Regions from separate parts of the Cytobacillus sp. C11.1 genome, predicted to be linked through region 3. Evidence: riboswitches for the same ligand, from Rfam matches in the RefSeq annotation. Region 3 holds a riboswitch; each other region holds the start of a gene.

Region 1 (6,541 bases), 2.4 Mb from region 3:
CCGATGTTCCAAATTCCTTCTGGTCAAGCTGGATGGACAATTGAATATCCATCATCCAGAAGAAAAATTCCATATTCACGGTTTTCTTTTATAACTTTCATAGGACCCCTCCTCAAAAAATTTGGCACCTATTTAAGATTCCATTAAAGGGAGTCAAAATCCTTTATCTAAGCAAAGAAAAATAATTATGCGAGAACATCATCTGGTTCAAGTAAGTATTTTTTTGTGTAGAGAAATCTTCATATACGCATAGAAATTTTTTTATGTGCAGAGAATTTTTTTTATACGCAGAGAAATCTGTTTATGTGCAGAGAAAACTATTCACAAGTGAAGATACGTCCAATATTCCAATGAAAATTCATTTCATAACAGAAATCCAGCCCGTTTCAGGCTAGATTCTATTATGTTCATCTCAAAATATACTTTTGACTCTAAAAAACTATTGCTGAACCAACGATTTTTCTTCCTCTAGTGTTATCATCGCAGTCTGTTTCTTTCCATCGCGGTAATAGGTTACCTCTACCTTATCGCCAATTTCTTTTTCTGTATAAAGAAATTTACGTAATTCTATCACATTTGTAACTTTTGCCCCATCGAGCTTTACAATGACATCATATTGCTGAAGGCCTGCTTGCCCCGATGGCGAAGATGGTTCCACTTGCCTTACAATAACGCCGTCAGTAATTTCTTTAGGCAACTGTAATTTTTTCTGATAGTATTGTGATGGGATATCGGCTAAATTGATTGGAATGATCCCTAAGTATGGGCGTTTTACTTCGCCATATTCTTCGAAATCCTCCAAAACCGGCATTGCCACATCGATCGGTATGGCAAATCCGATCCCTTCAACACCTTCCATCGCTATTTTTGAAGAATTAATCCCAATTAGCTCGCCATTAATATTGATTAATGCACCACCACTGTTGCCTGGATTAATAGATGCATCTGTTTGAATGACTTCTGATTGCCAATCCACCATACCATCCTGATTTACATCAACTGGCATCGTGCGGTCTGGTGCACTGATGACTCCCGTTGTGACAGTCCCTTGCAGAAAACCGAGCGGGTTTCCGATCGCAATAGCAGTTTGCCCTGGCTTTAAGTCTTCTGATTTTCCAATTACTATTACATGTTCAATCTTTTCGCTATCCACTTCCAAAACGGCTAGATCTAGAAGCGGATCTGAACCAAGCAATTTAGCCGGAAGCTTGGTGTCATTGCTTAAATTGATTTCAATTGTGCTCGCCCCGTCAATCACATGATGATTTGTCACCACATAGGCCTTTCCATCTTCCTTTTTATAAATGACACCCGATCCAGAACCAGCACGTTGTGGCTCTGTTCCCTGCCACATATCACCGCCCTGATAGTTGATAACACTAACGACGGCGTCCATGCTTTTATCTACAGCTTTTGTAATCGAGTTTGACTCCCCATCCCCTTCTTCAGCAGCACTAACGTTTTTTTCGGTTTGCTTTAAGGGATTTTTCTCTTCCAGACTATCATTCGCTTTTTCGACATCTGACAAAGAAGGGATTATCAAAAATATGAATAGCGCACCGATAATAGCACCGATGATGCCTGCCATAAGCACTTTTCCTTTTGATCCTTTCCTGTCATTTTCTCTCTGGTGATCAAATGGCTCCATTAATAAACCTTCCTTTCTTTTTAGTGACTTGTAATAATTAATACCCTAACGAGTTAATTGTTAACTTTTATATATTGGTAAGTATTTAACACAAAAAAGGTCTGCCCTCCTGATTGGAGTACAGACCTTTTTTCAAATTATATTAATTAACCGAAACAGAATCGCTATTCTCTTTCCCTTTAAAAACCAGCTGATCCAATGCAAATAATTTTGAACCAGTGATTGCAATGGCCGCAGCCATTGCAAGAAGAGCAAGGTCCAGTTCATATCCGGCCCCCTGACCATTGCCGAGGAAACCTCCCGCTAATTTCACTTTAATAATGGCACCTGCCATCAGTAAGACAAATAATGCAGAAACCACTCTGCTGAATAAACCAAGTACTAATGCAATTCCGCCGATAAGCTCAATACCTGCTACAACTGTTGCCAGGAATCCTGGAAGGCCAATACTTGAAAACCATCCCGCTGTGTTTTCAATTCCGCCTTGAAACTTTACCAAACCATGTACAAAGAATGTTAATCCTAAAACTACGCGTAAAATAAATGTACCTACTTCATATTTGTTTTCCATATTCATATCCTCCAATTTTTTATTTTCCAAATTGCCATACACTGTGGCTTAAATTTCCGTATCGGTAGCTGCGATGCAATAGTGTGGCTGATTTTTCTTGATCAGCTGCACCCATTGCATAAAAAAGCGGAATGAAGTGCTCATTGCCATATGGCGGAACCGCGATATCCGCATTTGGTGCCAAAGATTTGTAGTTGAATAAAGATTCCAAATCCCAGTCGTTAATATGCTTTTCAAGCCACTCATCAAATTCAAGGGCCCAGCTGTCGACGGATCCATTGTTCTTGAACATGTTCACTGCACCAAGGTTGTGAACCGTGCCTCCGCTTCCAATGATCATCATTCCCGCCTCCCTTAATGCAGCCAAAGACTTCCCAATTTTATACTGTTCCTCGGGTATAAGTCTTGGGTTTACAGACATGGAAATGACCGGAATTTCCGCCTTAGGATAAAGCATTCTAAGAACGACCCATGCACCGTGGTCCAAGCCTCGCTTTTTGTCCACTTCAAAAACAATCCCTTGCTTCGTGAATAGTTCTGTAATTTCTTTTGTGACTTCCTTATTACCTTTAGCACTGTATTTAATCCGGTATAATTCTTCCGGAAATCCGCCAAAATCATAAATGGTTTCAAACTCATCCACATCACTTACTTTTTGCAAACCTGATTCCCAGTGGGCCGAAAATAGAATAATCGCCTTGGGCTTTTCCAATGAAACGCCTAAGGATTGCAAAAATTGAGTATATATATTTTTTTCAATCGCCAGCAATGGTGCTCCGTGCGCAATAAAAAATGATGGCATCATCGTGTTATTCCTCCTTTTTGGGCTAGTATCTTGCAGCTCACATAAAAATGTATGCAGAGCTTCATTTAATTTACAAGACCTGCAATTTTTATAGAAACTAAATATTCATATTAGAAAACAACTTCACAAAAAAATAAATGTTTCCCTTTATGAATATTAATTACTTATAAGATAACAAGATTACCTCTAGATTGTCAATTATTTTTTTGCTAATATATAAATATGTTTTTTATTAGAAAACCTTTGAGGTGATTATACTGGACATTGGAACAAAGATAAGGGCAATCAGGAATCGCAAAAAAATCACCATTGCGCAAATGTCTGAAGGGACTGGTTTATCGAAAGGCTTTATCAGCAATGTGGAAAATAATAATACGTCCCCTTCCATTAATACTTTGAGTACGATTGCAGATTTTCTTGGCGTCCCGCTTCCCTACTTGCTTCTCGAGAAGAAACAGCATATGAAGGTCGTCAGGAAAGAAGAAAGAGCGACTTCAACTTTTAACAACCTAAAGATAGAACATTTAACGTCAAAAGGCGGCCTGAGGATGATGATCGTTGAATTCCCGCCCGGGGCATCCATGGGGGAACAGCATGCTCATGAAGGAGAAGAATGCCATCTCGTGCTAGAGGGAAAAATTATGGCGGAACAAGGAGAAGATTCATTTATTGTTGAAGCAGGCGATTCCTTCAGCTGGAACGCAAGTGTTCCGCATTTTGCCAAAAATGTTACTAATAAAAAAGCCGTGGTCTTAATCTCCGTGTATTCTGATACAGAATTGAATGATGTTTTATAAAAAGATGCCCTTGCAAGAGGGCATTCATTCATTAATCAATAGATATTAATTTTTAAAAAATAATCGCCAAAAGACGGTCGTGACCTTTACCTAATTTACAGATATACTCGCTTAATAACTGTGTCCTTTGGTTAAGCGATTAGCGATAAATAGAGGAAAAAGTGGTGCCAGGCCTAATAATCTAAAGCCATTCTCTGCACCCCAGAAATATAGTGACGGCAAGACAAGCATTACGCTGCTCATGACAAGTAATTTTTTCGATTTTTTTAGTACACCAGCAATCAAGAAAAGTATAGAACTCACAGTCAATAACCAAAATGCAAGACCAACCCAATACCCCATTTACCTCTCCCTCCTTGCCAGTTAGTAAATGCCCTGTCCTTTCAGGCATCTCCTTTTTTTATTATTTTGCAAAAATAGTTGCGATTTTCCTGTATCCCTTTTACAGAATTTTATCTTCTTCTTTTTTCTTATTCTATTTTTCCTGCAAACTTCCTTTTTTACTTAAAAAGATAAACATCCCCAAAATACTTTTAAAAGAAATGTAGACATTCTGCAAATACTTGTTATAATTCTCTAAGATATTATATGAAAAGCTGTGTTAAAGCTAAATGTTGATTTTAGCCCCCTGCTGATTGGAGCCGAAGGCACGAGACTCCAGCGGAAAAAGCCAGTCAACGGGAGACCACACAGGCGCTAGTCGCCGAGGAGCGTCGAAGTGCCTGGAGCGGAAATCAACAGGCAAGTTTAACAAAGCCAATTGAAAAAGGGTGTATTATGGGAAATACTTGCAGATATGTCGTTAGCGCAACAGGCAAAAATGGAGAAATGTATTATACACATTGTAAGGACAAGGCAGAACTAAAAAAGTGGCTTTCAGAGCATGAGGAACAGGTAATTATGAAAGATGTGAAAATCAAAGACAAGAATAGGCATCCATTATTAAGATGGTTGAACTTTTAAAAATAAATATTTCATTGGGAAGCACCTCATTATGAACTAATAAAGTTTAATTTGAGCTGCCTTTTCTAAGATTAGGATTTTACACAGATCATTATAGGAAAATAGGTTTAACTTTTGTTTTATAAATTGACAAACATTAAGATTCATATTAAATTACTATCAGGACAATAGAAATAGTTTTAACCTTCGAACGGGAAAAGCCTTTAAACTAAACATTTCGCAAAAACCTTATATAATAAAAACTTTATACGTATTCGCTTAATCTTTTGAGCGGGGGAACCAATTGTACTTATTTCATAAGTATATGGGGTGAATCCTTTTTTAAGGTAGGGTACTCTCAAGACCCGAATCCGGCAGCTAACCTCGTAAGCGTGTTGAGAGGAAAACACGGCAGTTTTGCACAGTGGTTTTTGCCTCTGTGTTTTTTGTTGCCAATTTTAAGGGAATTCTTCTGAATTATGGCCATTATAGAAGAAATAAAAATCCTGGCCCTTCTATTTATTTGTTTATTTTTAGCATTGGAGGAAAAAATATGAAGTTATCAACAAAAATTATTCTTGCCTTGATTGCTGGCGGTATAACAGGTCTCTTAATTAATATTTTTGCACCTGGCATTTTCCCACAGCTCGACCAATTTATCTTTACTCCGCTTGGAAAGATCTTTTTAAACCTTATTAATATGCTGGTTGTACCAATTGTTTTCTTTTCTATCACACTAGGAACTGCAGGTCTTGGCGATCCGAAAAAACTTGGACGAATCGGGATTAAAACGATCACATTCTTCCTTGTTACGACAACAATTGCCATTACGATAGGTTTAGCCCTATCAGCAGTGATCCAGCCAGGAAATGTTGGAGAATTTGATATAACCAATGTGGAGTATGAATCAAAGGAAGCTCCCCCTGTCTCTGACACACTATTAAATATAATTCCAACCAATCCAGTAAAAGCTTTCACTGAAGGAAATATGCTTCAGATTATTACATTCTCTGTATTTGTCGGTTTTGCCCTAACCATGCTGGGAAACAAAACAAAAGGAATATTGAATTTAATTGAACAAGGCAATGACCTAATGATGTATCTTGTTAATCTGGTAATGAAATTTGCTCCATATGGAACTTTCGGTTTGATTGTTTCTGCTGTCGGCAGCCAGGGACTTGATGCCATCAAAGCAATGGGCCTTTATATGATTGTTGTCGTACTGGCACTTATTATACATGCCATCTTGACATATGGAACTTCAGTAGCCATCTTTGCAAAGAAGAGTCCCTTATGGTTCTTTAAAGGCTTTGCACCTGCAATGGGTGTTGCATTTAGTACATCCAGCAGTAACGCCACTTTGCCGATTTCCATGAGCACCGCCCAGAAAAACCTGAAAGTGCCCGAGTCCATAAGCAGCTTTGTCCAGCCGCTCGGCGCCACAATCAATATGGACGGAACAGCTATTATGCAGGGTGTTGCCACGATCTTCATTGCACAGGTATTCAACGTGGATCTCACCTTCACACAGCTTATCACTGTTGTCCTAACAGCCGTTCTTGCCAGCGTTGGTACTGCTGGTGTACCGGGAGTCGGCCTAATTATGCTGGCTATGGTCCTGAATTCAGTTAACCTGCCGGTCGAAGGTATTGCTTTAATTATCGGAATAGACCGCCTGCTTGATATGACTCGTACAGCCGTCAATATTACCGGTGATGCTGCATGCGCTGTTATTGTGGCTGAAACTGAGGAAAAAAGAGAAGAACTGAAAGTAAACT
Region 2 (6,541 bases), 2.4 Mb from region 3:
TGAATGATTTTTCGTCTTCATAAAGCCTTCATGGCGACCTTTCTCTCATCATTGAATGATTTTTCGTCTTCATAGAGCCTTCATGACGACCTTTATCTTATCATTGAATGAATTTTCGTCTTCATAAAGCTTTTATGGCGACCTTTCTCTCATCATTGAATAATTTTTCGTCTTCATAAAGCCTTCATGGCGACCTTTCTCTCATCATTGAATGAATTTTCGTCTTCATAGAGCCTTCATGACGACCTTTTTCTTATTATTGAATGATTTTTCGTCTTCATAAAGCCTTCATGGCGACCATCTTCTTCCGACTCAATTCAGTTTCGTATTCAAAAGGTATTTATAACTTTATTTATTCAACAGTCTTCAATAAAATAGATCGGCTGCCCTCAATAGGCAGCCGATCTATTTGTTAATATTCCAGCGGATTTTCTCCGTATCTTTCCCATAACTTCGGATACTTCTCTCTTAAGCCCTCTTCATCATCTTCGTCCCAATCCAATTCAATATCAGGCAAAACATAAGAATCTCCAGATAGCTTTTCGTATAAATGATAATATTGGTCTTCGTCAAAGCCAGTCTTCTCTTCATATGCCATACTGGCGACATATAGCAATTCTTCCAGCTGTGGCATATCTTCTTCTTCTTCAAGACCGCGAAGACAAGGGATAATTTCTTCGGGATCTTTCATAATAGCTTCATATGTTTCCTTACCTTGATAAAGCAGCCAAGCCCTAAAATAATCGAAGCAATCATCTGAACAGCCGCCCATAATAATATAAGCTGCCGCCCACAGATTAGATGTATATGATTTGTTATAATTCTGGTTAAACCAATAGTCAAACATGACAATGTCTTTTACTGGTCTTCTCGATAAGTGGTTTATTAGCCACTCAAGCTGTTCTTCAGGATCTTCCCCTTTTCTCCTGGCTGTTTCAAGCATTTCCCAGAAAAGCATTTCGGTCATCGTGCTTTCTTTGATCACTTGTGCTGTTATAGCTGCTCCAGCATAACCTTTTTTCAGCTTGGATTGTATGAGTTTATTAGCTTCTTTTTGGCAGATGGCTTCCGATTCAAATTCTTTTGTTTTCACGGATCCAATCGAGCCAACTTTTCCATAAGTAACGGTATAATTCTTTCCCGAAACATTAATTTTCCAAAATTTATGTGATTTTTCGTCTTTGTATATGAGTAAAGTTTCCATAAAAGGCACTCCTATTTTACATTTTTAATCTATTATTACTAACCGTTACATATTTCCATTTTACTTTAAAAAGATAATAGAAGTCTTTACATTTTTATTGTTAATTAAAATTATTTATCAGGTTCTTTTTATAAAAGAAAATTTCACAAACCGAAAATTGTTTTTATTTTATCAACTGGAAAGACTTTTTACACTAAAACCATTGAAATTCAATCTTGTCTTGTTATAATGCATGTAGATTCTACTAAAGGAAATAGGGTGGTATCGATGGAGAATAATTGCAGATTCGTAGTCAACGCTGTTGGCAAATGCGGTGAAACATATCATACCCAATGTAAAGATAAGAAAGAATTGCAGAAATGGATATTGGAAAACCAGGATAAACTTTCAAAGAATGAGATAAACATTACGGATAAAAAGAAAAATCCCCTATTAAAATTAATCAGTTTAAATAGGTGAAAACCACATTACTTCATCAAAAAACAGGATAGAGAGTTCTTCTCTATCCTGTTTTTATACAGCTTTAACATAACAAAAAAACTCCTCCCCCAAGAGGCAAATAAAACTTTTTTTTAAAAATTTTTAACCAATCATAATCTTCTCTTCAGCATATTTATAGTTGGCTTTTTCTCTTTTTCTTGCAAGTGCAAACGCAAGTGTTAAAGGTCCTACCCTGCCCGCAAACATCATAAAAGAAATTAGTGCCTTTCCTGTGACACTTAATTCAGGTGTTAAACCAAGGGACATTCCCACTGTGCCAAACGCGGAAATTACTTCAAACAGCAGCATGTTCAATGGTGCATCTTCCGTTATCGATAAAATAAACAATATAAATGATATAAAACTGATTGAATATACCGTTATCGTAAAGGCTCTGAATATCAGATCTTTTGGGATGCGTCTTCCCATTAAATTGACTTCACCCTCTTCTTTTATTAAAGCTCTGACAGCGAGTAATATCAGCACGAAGGTTGTTACTTTAATTCCGCCGGCTGTCCCTCCAGATCCTCCTCCGATGAACATAAGAAGCATGGTAACAAGCTGGGAGCCTAATGTTAATTCTCCCGTATTGAGGGAGTTAAATCCTGCAGTCCTGGGAACAACCCCATGAAAATAAGCACCCAGTATTTTATCTTTTAAAGACAAATCGCCTAAAGTTCCGGGATTACTATATTCAAGCGCAAAAATAAAAATGGCTCCTAATAAATTAAGGATAAGTGTCATCAGCAGAACAAGTTTTGTATGCAAAGAAAGCCTCTTTAGACTTCTGTTTCTTTTAATATCAAGCACAACGATATAGCCAATTCCCCCGATTATAAAAAGAAAGCTGAGCGTCAGTATAACGGTAAAGTCGCCAACGTATTCCGTTACACTTCTGAACTCGCCCATAATATCAAACCCTGCATTATTAAAGGCCGATACTGAGTGAAAAACACCATAGTATATAGAACGCGGAAACCCAAAATCAGCTGCCCAGCGAATAGATAATATAATTGCACCGATTGCTTCAATTAACAGCGTGAAGCCAACAACAAATTTTACGAGCCGTACCATGCCCTCAATAGAAAGCTGATTTAAAGATTCCTGAATCATCAGCCTTCCTTTCAAGCCAATGTTCTTCCCCATCATGATAGCAATGAGAACGCCAAATGTCATAAAACCGAGGCCGCCAATCTGGATAAGGATCATTAAAACAACCTGGCCAAACGTAGTAAAGGTTGTTTCGGTATCCACTACTACCAAGCCGGTTACACAGACAGCAGAGGTTGCTTCAAACAAGGCATCAATAAAAGACAAATGGTGCCTATCTTTGGTAGCAAAAGGAAGCATAAGCAGCAGCGTTCCCACAGCAATCAGGCAAAGAAATCCAATCGACAAAGCCTGGGCAGGATTCATTCTGATCCACGTGGTGGGCCGTTCCATTCTTCTTGGTCCCTTATTCATAATCATTAACTCCTTAGATTAATAATGTGTTAATATGCTTTTCAGCTCTAAGACCGCCCTATACCCCTATTCTTTCAAACCTGCTGATATCTCTGTTATGGCCCATCACGATGAGTACATCGCCTTTTAAAATAATTTCCTCAGCTGGCGGTGATACGATAATCTCTTTTCCGCGCTGGATCCCAACAATGTTACATCCATACTTTGCGCGTATGTCTAAATCTAATAAGGATTTATTATGGATTTTCTCTGAAGCAATAATTTCCACCATACTGTAGTCCTCCGAGAGTTCTATATAATCAATTATCTTATCCGAAACAATATGGTGGGCAATTCGTTTCGCCATATCCCTCTCAGGGTGAATCACTCGATCAACACCAATTTTCTCAAGAACTCTTGCATGATATTCATTATGCGCTTTGGCCCAAACCTGTGGAATTCCCATCTCCTTTAACAACAATGATGTTAAAATGCTTGATTCAATATTTTCCCCAAAGGAAACAAAGGCATGGTCAATATTTCTAATTCCTGCTTGTTTAATGGCAGCTTCGTCAATGCCATTGATTTGTACCGCATAAGTCACAAACTGAGCGTATTGGTGCACTTTTTCCTGGTCTACATCAATTGCCAAAACTTCTACACCCATATCATAGAACTCTTTTACCAAACTGCCTCCAAAACGTCCCAAACCAAACACAGCGTATTGTTTTTTCATTAAAGAATTTCCCTTCTTTTAAAAATAAGCACAAAAAGACCACTCTTAAAAAAAGAATAGTCAATGGTTATCATTAACCCTTCTCTCGATTCGGCTTACGGAGTTAGCTGTCGGATTAGGGATTGAGAGTATCCCTTCTTAACTTAATATGCTAAGATTCACCCCAAGATAAACCAGGTTTATCAAAAATGGTTCCCCCGCTCATAAAGGATTCAGCAAAAAGGTCTGTTTATGAAATTGATAAATATAAATTACTCCCGTGCTGTTCCGTTGTCAACATATTTCTTTATTTAATAAAAAAAGGAGGCGAGTCAATATCCGCCTCCTTAATGAACGACTTTCTCGCGTTCAAAATGATTCATATCCGTTAATTCGATCATGTACTCATAATTGGCAATGGTGTTTTGAAGCTTCTCTTTTTCTTCATCCACTACATTTGGGTCATTCATTTTATTCATTAATTCTACCTTGGTAGCTTCTAGTTTTTCTTTAACTTCTAAGTAGTTCATATCCATCACCCCTAAATATTTATTAAAAGGAAATATGAAACCGCCTTCCTTTCTATCTTTATTATAATGCCAGATTCCACTCCAGTTATCAGAATATATTGAGGATTTGTGAATCTTATCTAAAAAAAGACACTTCCTTTTCAAGAAAGCGCCATTCATAAATCTTATTCCCAGATAGCTGATGCCCATTCAGGATGATCAATAAATGGATTGCGGTTGTGCTGGTAGTCCGTGTAGATAATTTCGTTTCTTCTTCGCTCTAAATTATCGACTGGATCCTCTTTATGCCATTGCAGTAAAACAGACATTTTTCCATGATATGGTACAGATCCATTATTAACCTGGTTATTTAACTCTAAATCAATTTCTCCGCTATCCCCTTCATAACGGACGGCCATGTAAAATAGCATCCGCGCTACATCACCTTTTACATTATCCCTTGGCTCCCACGAATCTGAGTCGTAATAGTTGCCAATTGCCTCTGAATGCTGAATGCCGCCATTATCAAAGTCAAGATTGCTTCTGGAGCTATTAACTGATACGTCTGTCGGCCGCAAATGATGCAAGTCAGTTCCAGCACCCATGGCTGTGCCAAAGTCTCCATGTGATTTTGCCCAAACATGTTCCCGATTCCAGTCATTAACTCCTGTCCCATTGGTGAACTTGCCTTGTGAGCGACCTGTATAAAGAAGGAGAACATTATTGGGATTATTCGGATCTTCATCTGTTTCCCGAAGTGCATCCCATACATTTGAATAAGAGATCTCTATGTGGTCGTCAATGATATTGTGGAGTGCCGTTTTTAACGCCTCTCCTGTTTTTCCGTCCGCAGCATCATAATAACCATCAGCAGGTTCTGGCTCAGGTGGTGTTACCCCATCTCCTTGAAGTTCAAAAGCTGTTCCATTTTTCAGTCCAGGGTGAGAAAAATAAGCAGTAAGAGTGCCGGTAACCTTAATCTGCTTTCCCATTAAGGCTGGAGTCGATCTTAAACCAAAAGCAGAACGAAATGATGAGGGGATTTGAACATAAATCATGTTTGCCGTATTGCTCTCTGATGGACTATCTGCAAGTGCCAAAGCATAGTCATTTGGAAAACCGCTTGTTATAACCGTATTGGTTGCAGTAGGCTGCCCAACAACATACCCTTGAACGGTTTTGTTAGAATTATTCTGAGTGTTAATAGCTTGTGAAACAGAATATGGTGAAGACCATGATCCATCACCGGCAGCTGCTCTTGTTAATGAATCTTGCACTAGTTGAAGAAAAATAAGAATAGCGGTAAGCAGAAATAAAGACAACAGAAAACCTTTTTTCTTCTTATTTTGCATGAACTCCCCTCCAGCATTTTTTTAAAGGACTCTTCTTGATGGAATATTCTTTTCGAAAAAGTCACAATTCTCTCCAAGTATAAAGGAATAAAATGTAAGGATACATGAGGTTTTGGTCCCAAAAATGGCTGAAGGGGAAAGATTTACATCGGCTTAATAATTCCTAAAAAATTTCTTCCAAGAATGTATTCCTTTTGGTTATCAGGAATCTTAAGTGATGCAATCCAGCTTTTCTTTGCCGAATAGTCATATTGGTTAAATTCCTTCATTCCATATGGCCCATCGCAACCGTAAAGAATTTTGCGGTATCCTAAGGTTTGCACTGCCATTTTTACAATGGAGGGATTAAGATAGTCACTTGATGTATCAATAAATACATTTGGCTTTTCCATAATGTACTTCCAAAGTTTCTTCCAATATGGAAGGCCTGCATGAGCATATATTATTTTAAGTTTTGGATAATTTTCAGGTAAATATTTATAGGAGTCCGGTTCTGAAGACAAATGAATAATCATCGGGATGCCTTTTGCCTGGCACATCGCTGCAACTGGATCAAGAGCCCTTATGGGATATTGATGCATGAACGGATGAGCTTTTACTCCAATAAAGCCGGGTTTACTAAGATAATATTCCACCTCTTTCAGTGATTCGGGTATCATTGGATTAACTGCTGCCCAGCCTAGAAAACGGTCTGGATACCGATCAATAGCAGCTGCGACAAGCTCATTGTTTGGCTTGGAGAAAATCTTGTATGTATTGCCATAGAGTTTTAAATAGCCTTCATCAACAAGACCATCATAAATCTTTAGCCCAATTTGCGGAACATTTAGGATGAGAA
Region 3 (6,541 bases):
TTATTGATGCATCAATTAATATACTCCTTTCGTTATTGGAAGTCAAACAGATAAGCTTAAGGATAAAAGGATGCTCCAGGGTCAGGGTATAGTTTCAAAGGTTTTAATAGGCATGCAATCAATCATATTTTGGAAAAGGAAACATCTCTTATATAAGAGGTGGTTTAATTTATGTATAAAAAACTAATTCGATCATTAATGGTAGTTCTTCTTTTGTATTCATTCTATGAGTTGATGGTTAAAACCAAAACGGTTAGGTATATGGGGGAAGACGAAAATTGGTACGTAGAGATTAACTCCAAATTGGATGGACTTAATGGCAGCTATACCATTGAGGTTAGGTATAAAGGAAAAGAAAAAATTCAAAGTGCAGAAGCGGCTTTTCATCCACACTATAATAATATGGGTTTTCCCTCGATCAATAAGGGTGGTTACATTTATTGGGAGTGCCGTGATGACTGCGGGTATTATGATAAGGAATCTGAACTTCTCTTTTTTATCGTTTGGAAGGAAGATGGAGATTTGGAGGAGAAAATGAGTTTATTTAAATTACGGAAAATGTCTAGCAGATAGGTGCCTGACCTCAGTTGCCTTATAAGCGGACAGGCACCTTATTTTTGCTGCTTACGAATTTCCTGAAGAGCTCATAACTTTTATAAAATCTTCAATAAATCCCTGATAATTAAAATCCAGATAAATGTTTATATTCTTTTCAGAGGGCTTGGAACTGACTCTTAAATCCGCAATGGAAGTACCTTTTCCGTCATTCGATGTTAATATGTTCACCTCTCTTCTAATCGTACGGCCCATGTCCGGATTGACCATAAGGAAGAGTGTTAAAACATCATGTAGTGGGGCACCATTAATGCCAGGGATGAGTTTTTTATATGCTTCTATATAGTACTCCATTACCTCATCCAAAATCTCAATAACTGGGTTGTCAGTCATCTCCTGAATCATTTTAATATGCTCCATTGTGATGATCGCTCTGTTCGTGACGTTGAGCGGAACAACATATACATTATCTAAATTTGTCAGTACCAGCTGAGAGGCGATAGGGTCACCATAGAAATTGGCTTCTGCTGAGGGGGTTACATTTCCAGGAACCATAAAAGCTCCTCCCATTATAAAAAATTCCTTGATGCTATCTGAAATATTTTCCCCTAATTGAAAAAGGGAAGCTAAAGAGGTATTTCTCCCCACATCGACTACTGTTACATCTTGGTTCTCTCTTATGATGTTGTAGAGCTCCGAGAAATTGGTTAATTCTCCTTTTACTTCTTCCGGGGGACGTATTGGACCTAATCCCTCTTCGCCATGAATTTCAGGATAGAACCTGGGAGTCTCCCCGGATGAAGGAATATTAGCTCCTCCAATTATAGGGATATCCGTTCTGCCGGCCAGTTTGAGCAAATAGGCGATGTTGTCTGTTGCTTGTTCTTTTGTAACATTCCCATAGCTGGACACGATCGCTAATATATTTATTTTTGGATTTAGAAGGGCATATATGATGGCAATGGAATCATCAATTCCAGGGTCTGCAAACAAAATGATGTTTTTCATTTTCTCCCCCCAATAAAAACGTTAATTTCTATAAATATATCTTATGAGGCAGGAGGTTATGCCATTAAGGCGGGGAACCTAATTGAACAAACTGCCAAAAATACGATGATGAAGAAGCTGTCTCTTTTATATAACTGACTGGTCAGCATCTTTTATTGTGATAACGAGGAAGTCCAAGTAATATCTTTTTATTTGTATCGAGCCAGTTTGTGGAGGAGTGGGTTTACTCAATTATATACTGTATTGTAAACTGAATTCACATAGCTATTTGCATGAAAAAAATATCTACATATAGTCAAAACCATTATGAATAAGGAGGAAACTAATTTGACAAAGAGCAATAAAAAGGAGTTGCCACTAGAAGAACGTGAAGAATTACTCCAAACATTGAAAGCCCGTTTTGAAAAAAATAGGCACCGCCACGAAGGTCTTGAATGGACTAAAATCCAAGCTAAGCTTGAAGCTCATGCGGAAAAAGTGTGGTCGCTCAATGAAATGGAAAGAACTGGCGGTGAACCGGATGTTGTTGGTTATGATCAAGAGAAGGATGAATACATTTTTTATGATTGTTCAGCGGAAAGTCCTAAAGGCCGCAGAAGTGTTTGCTTCGACCGTGAAGCGCTGGAGGCAAGGAAAAAGCATAAACCAGAAAATAACGCGATTGATATGGCCGCTTCCATGGGCATTGAACTTTTAACAGAGGAACAATACCGGGAGCTGCAGAAGCTAGATCATTTCGATATGAAAACGTCGAGCTGGGTGCAAACACCTGCTAATATTAGAAAACTGGGCGGGGCTATCTTTTGTGACCGTCGCTACGACACTGTCTTTATGTACCATAACGGAGCAGATTCCTATTATGGTGCTAGGGGTTTCCGTGGCTCGCTAAGAGTCTGAATTTTGTACAGACAGTCAAAAATAAATTTGATTTTTAAGAACGGATCACCTAGAGAAAGGCTTTCATGTCGCTCTTTTAATATCAGGTGATTACGATAAGAAAGCTCGCCAATCCTGTGCGGGTTTTTTCCTTTTATGGAGCGAAAATTAATATTTAAACAACTAAAAGGAGGCATAACTTTGTCTATGGAGGGAAAGCAGAGAAAAATCATTTTAGATTTAGCAGTTACGTTAGATGGTTTTATTGAAGGGAAAAATGGAGAAGTTGATTGGTGCATAATGGACCCGGACATGGAGTTTAATCATTTCTTAAATCAAATTGATGCCATTTTATATGGAAGAAAGAGTTATGAACTATGGGGGCAATTTACTCCAGAAATAGAAGATGCAGAAACTGAAAAAGAAATGTGGGAAGCAGTTCATAGCAAACAAAAATATGTGTTTTCCAGATCGCTTAAAGGGACGGATAATCAAGCGATATTTATAAATGATCAGATAGTGGAAGAAGTCAATAAGTTAAAGAATAAGCCTGGTAAAGACATTTGGTTATATGGTGGAGCCAGCCTTATTACCAGTTTTATTAATTTAGGGCTTGTTGATGAGTTTAGAATATCTGTTCATCCTGTTATTTTGGGAGAAGGAAAACCGTTGTTTAATGATATACAAAAGAGATTAAATTTGAAATTGGTTCATACAAGGTCGTTCTCCTCAGGCGTTGTCCAGTTAATCTATCATTTGAATAGGGATTGATTATTTTTTGTATTAAGGGTGTGGGGTTCTTTCATTCCAGCCAATTATTATTATGTTATTCATCGGTTTATTAGCAGGCATTTTTTAAGCCCTTAGGCTAAATATTATTATCTTTATGTAAGCGCTTTGCAGAATTATTAAACTGCCATTGATAAGTTTTATTAAATAGTATTGACACCAGAAAATAAAAGGAGTAATTTAAATTTATTATTTTTTATATATACCTTAAGCTGAATCTTTTGAGCGGGGGAACCAATTCTGATAAACCATGTTTATCTTGGGGTGAATCTTGGCAAATTAAGCTGAGAAGGGATACTCTCAATCCCTAATCCGACAGCTAACTCCGTAAGCGCTACTGAGAGAAGGGTTAATGCTGCCATTGACCATTCTTTTATTAAGAATGGTCTTTTTTGTGTTCATTTTTAGAAAGGAAGGGAATTTGTTATGAAAAAGCAATATGCTGTATTTGGTTTAGGGCGATTTGGCGGCAGCCTGGTTAAAGAATTTCATGAATTGGGTGCTGAGGTTTTAGCAATAGATATTGATCAGGAAAAAGTGAATCTCTATTCCCAGTTTGTTACCTTTGCTGTTCAAATTAATGGGATTGACGAAGAAGCTTTGAAGCAAGTGGGTGTTAGAAACATAGATCATGCTTTTGTATCTTTTGGAGAAAATATCGAATCGAGCATCCTGACTTCATTGGTATTGAAAGAAATAGGGATACCGCAAGTATGGGCAAAAGCGCATAACGAGTACCACGCAAGAGTCCTTGAAAAAATAGGTGTGGACCGTGTCATTCATCCGGAAAGGGATATGGCAAAAAGGATAGCGAACCATATTGTTTCAGATAAAATTATTGATTACATTGAGCTATCAGAGGATTACAGTATGGTTGAAATTATTGCTTCCAAAAAGGTTCATAATAGATCGCTAATAGAACTTGATATTAGAGCAAAATACGGGTGCAATATTGTTGGGATTCAAAGAGGAAAAGAAATTATCGTGTCCCCATCAGCCGAGGAGGTCATTTTAAAGGATGACGTTTTGATCGTTATGGGTCATAACAAAGATATTAACCGATTTGAGAAAGAAGGAGTGTAGTGTGAAGAAGGGGATAATCAAACTTAACCCATCTCAGCTGCTTATTTTAGTTTTTGCTATATGTATAGTGTTAGGAACCCTTTTACTTAAGCTGCCTTTTGCAGCGACCGAATCAGTAAGCTGGATAGATGCACTGTTTACCGCTACATCAGCCATGACAGTAACCGGACTTGCCGTTGTGGATACGGAAACTGCCTACACCCTTTTCGGAGAGATCGTTATTGTTTCCTTAATACAGCTAGGCGGGCTGGGAATCATGTCTTTTGCTATTCTCATTTATATGGTGCTTGGCAAAAAGATTGGAATTAAGGAGCGCTTAATCGTCCAGCAGGCATTAAATCAAACCTCTATTGGAGGAGTTATTTATCTAGTTAGAAATTTATTTATATTTTCCATTATTATTGAACTTGTAGCCATGGTGTTTTTATCACTTAGATGGGTGCCTGAGTTTGGATGGGGAAAAGGCTTGTATTATAGTTTTTTTCATTCTATTTCAGCCTTCAATAATGCCGGGTTTGCTTTGTGGTCAGACAGCCTGATGGGCTATGTGGGTGATCCGGTGATAAACATTGTCATTACATTATTATTTATTATTGGCGGAATTGGTTTTACTGTGTTAGCAGATATATGGAACAAGAAGGAATTTCGAAAAATGAGCCTTCATTCCAAAATGATGGTAATCGGAACATTTGTTATTAATGTTGTAGCCATGTTCATTATTTTTGCGCTGGAGTACAATAATCCAAACACACTCGGGGGATTAAATTCCTGGGGAGAAAAGCTGTGGGCTTCTTATTTCCAGGCGGTAACACCAAGAACAGCCGGCTTTAATTCGTTGGATATCGCGTCACTGCATGAAGATACTATATTTCTTTTCCTGCTTTTAATGTTTATTGGTGCCGGGAGTGCCTCAACAGGCGGAGGAATTAAATTGACCACATTCTTGGTCATTTTATTTTCCGTCATCACTTTCCTAAAAGGAAAAGAAAATACGGTATTAGGAAGAAGGACGATTAGCCTGACCATTGTTTTACGTTCCTTAGCAATCTCAACAATCGGTCTTTTTTTAATTTGCATTGCCATCTTCGTATTAAATATTACAGAAGAGGCACCTTTTCTACCTGTTGTATTTGAAGTAATCTCCGCATTTGGAACAGTTGGTTTATCCATGGGGATAACAGGATCGCTTACTTTTATCGGAAAAAGTGTTATTATTTTTATCATGTTTGCGGGGAAACTCGGTCCTTTGACCATGGCATTCTCACTGGCAAATCAGGATAAAGCAAAAGTGAAGTATCCTAACGAGGACGTTCTTACTGGATGATATAAACAAGACCATCAGATAAAGGTGCCTGCCCCCAGTTGCATTAATGCGTAAGTGACTAAGGGGGTCAGGCATCTTATTTTTGCGGTACTCCATATAAAAAAATAAAAGAGTAGTATTTACGCTGAAAACGATAAATACTACTCTTTTTCATATTGTATGTAAGTAATTGAAGAAAATTCAGCAAAATTTATCCATACTATTCAAGCCAAATGCATTGAAAAATAGGTGATCCTGTGGTAAATTTATATAGGTGCGCATTACTTTAGTTGATTTAAGTATATTATCCCTATCTTAATTATACAATGTCCACCGGTCTGTAGTCAACTCTTTTAATAAAATTTTTTTACGAGGAGTGTTTGCATGAATTCGGAACTTCTGCAGGAGCAAAAACGATTAGACGGTGTAATGGAGACCATTACGGAGGAAATCAACAAGTTGGAAGAAGAAACTTCAAGGCGTAAAAACGAAGTGGTTCAGATCCGCAAACACTTTTGGGATGAAATCAAGGTTAATACCGATACCTTTGATGATTACCTTGAGACCATTATCGGCTTGAGGCAGGAGGCTCAAGCTCTGTCCGTAAGCCAAACCACCCATAGACATGCATCCAAGCGGTTGTCCACGCTGCGCCGAATGCAGGAGATTCCTTACTTCGGCCGGATCGATTTTATGGAAGAAGGTACTTCAACTCAGGACCAAATCTATATTGGCATCTCCTCGCTTAGTGATTCTAGTGGCGATGATTTCCTTATCTACGACTGGAGGGCTCCGATCTCGAGTGTCTACTACGATTACCAGCCTGGTCCGGCTAAGTATGAAACACCAGGAGGCACAATCCAAGGCACATTGGAGAAAAAGTGGCAATATCTTATCCGCGGCGGCATTCTTGAATCCATGTTCGAT

The links. A riboswitch is a leader RNA that binds a small molecule or an ion and turns the genes downstream of it on or off. The one in region 3 is predicted to bind cyclic di-AMP.
Region 1: linked by a shared signal. The riboswitch ahead of AC3ZVC_RS14550 (dicarboxylate/amino acid:cation symporter) and the one ahead of AC3ZVC_RS01800 (potassium channel family protein) in region 3 are both predicted to bind cyclic di-AMP.
Region 2: linked by a shared signal. The riboswitch ahead of AC3ZVC_RS14625 (potassium channel family protein) and the one ahead of AC3ZVC_RS01800 (potassium channel family protein) in region 3 are both predicted to bind cyclic di-AMP.

Annotation. Positions count from the first base shown of each region.
Region 1 is NZ_CM176935.1:2,919,988-2,926,528, reverse strand. Features, by position in the region: gene AC3ZVC_RS14580 (hypothetical protein) at 1-73, opposite strand, end outside; gene AC3ZVC_RS14575 (S1C family serine protease) at 440-1,648, opposite strand; gene AC3ZVC_RS14570 (DoxX family protein) at 1,791-2,219, opposite strand; gene AC3ZVC_RS14565 (DODA-type extradiol aromatic ring-opening family dioxygenase) at 2,239-3,024, opposite strand; gene AC3ZVC_RS14560 (helix-turn-helix domain-containing protein) at 3,282-3,821, shown strand; gene AC3ZVC_RS14555 (hypothetical protein) at 3,933-4,163, opposite strand; cyclic di-AMP (ydaO/yuaA leader) riboswitch at 5,030-5,170, shown strand; gene AC3ZVC_RS14550 (dicarboxylate/amino acid:cation symporter) at 5,317-6,541, shown strand, end outside.
Region 2 is NZ_CM176935.1:2,929,984-2,936,524, reverse strand. Features, by position in the region: gene AC3ZVC_RS14635 (DUF4240 domain-containing protein) at 413-1,204, opposite strand; gene AC3ZVC_RS14630 (TrkH family potassium uptake protein) at 1,787-3,154, opposite strand; gene AC3ZVC_RS14625 (potassium channel family protein) at 3,207-3,863, opposite strand; cyclic di-AMP (ydaO/yuaA leader) riboswitch at 3,941-4,091, opposite strand; gene AC3ZVC_RS14620 (DUF3896 family protein) at 4,190-4,372, opposite strand; gene AC3ZVC_RS14615 (endonuclease) at 4,537-5,703, opposite strand; gene AC3ZVC_RS14610 (amidohydrolase family protein) at 5,847-6,541, opposite strand, start outside.
Region 3 is NZ_CM176935.1:364,555-371,095, reverse strand. Features, by position in the region: gene AC3ZVC_RS01820 (hypothetical protein) at 172-573, shown strand; gene AC3ZVC_RS01815 (nucleoside hydrolase) at 625-1,563, opposite strand; gene AC3ZVC_RS01810 (DUF4256 domain-containing protein) at 1,891-2,460, shown strand; gene AC3ZVC_RS01805 (dihydrofolate reductase family protein) at 2,647-3,210, shown strand; cyclic di-AMP (ydaO/yuaA leader) riboswitch at 3,429-3,577, shown strand; gene AC3ZVC_RS01800 (potassium channel family protein) at 3,655-4,311, shown strand; gene AC3ZVC_RS01795 (TrkH family potassium uptake protein) at 4,313-5,635, shown strand; gene helD (RNA polymerase recycling motor HelD) at 5,999-6,541, shown strand, end outside.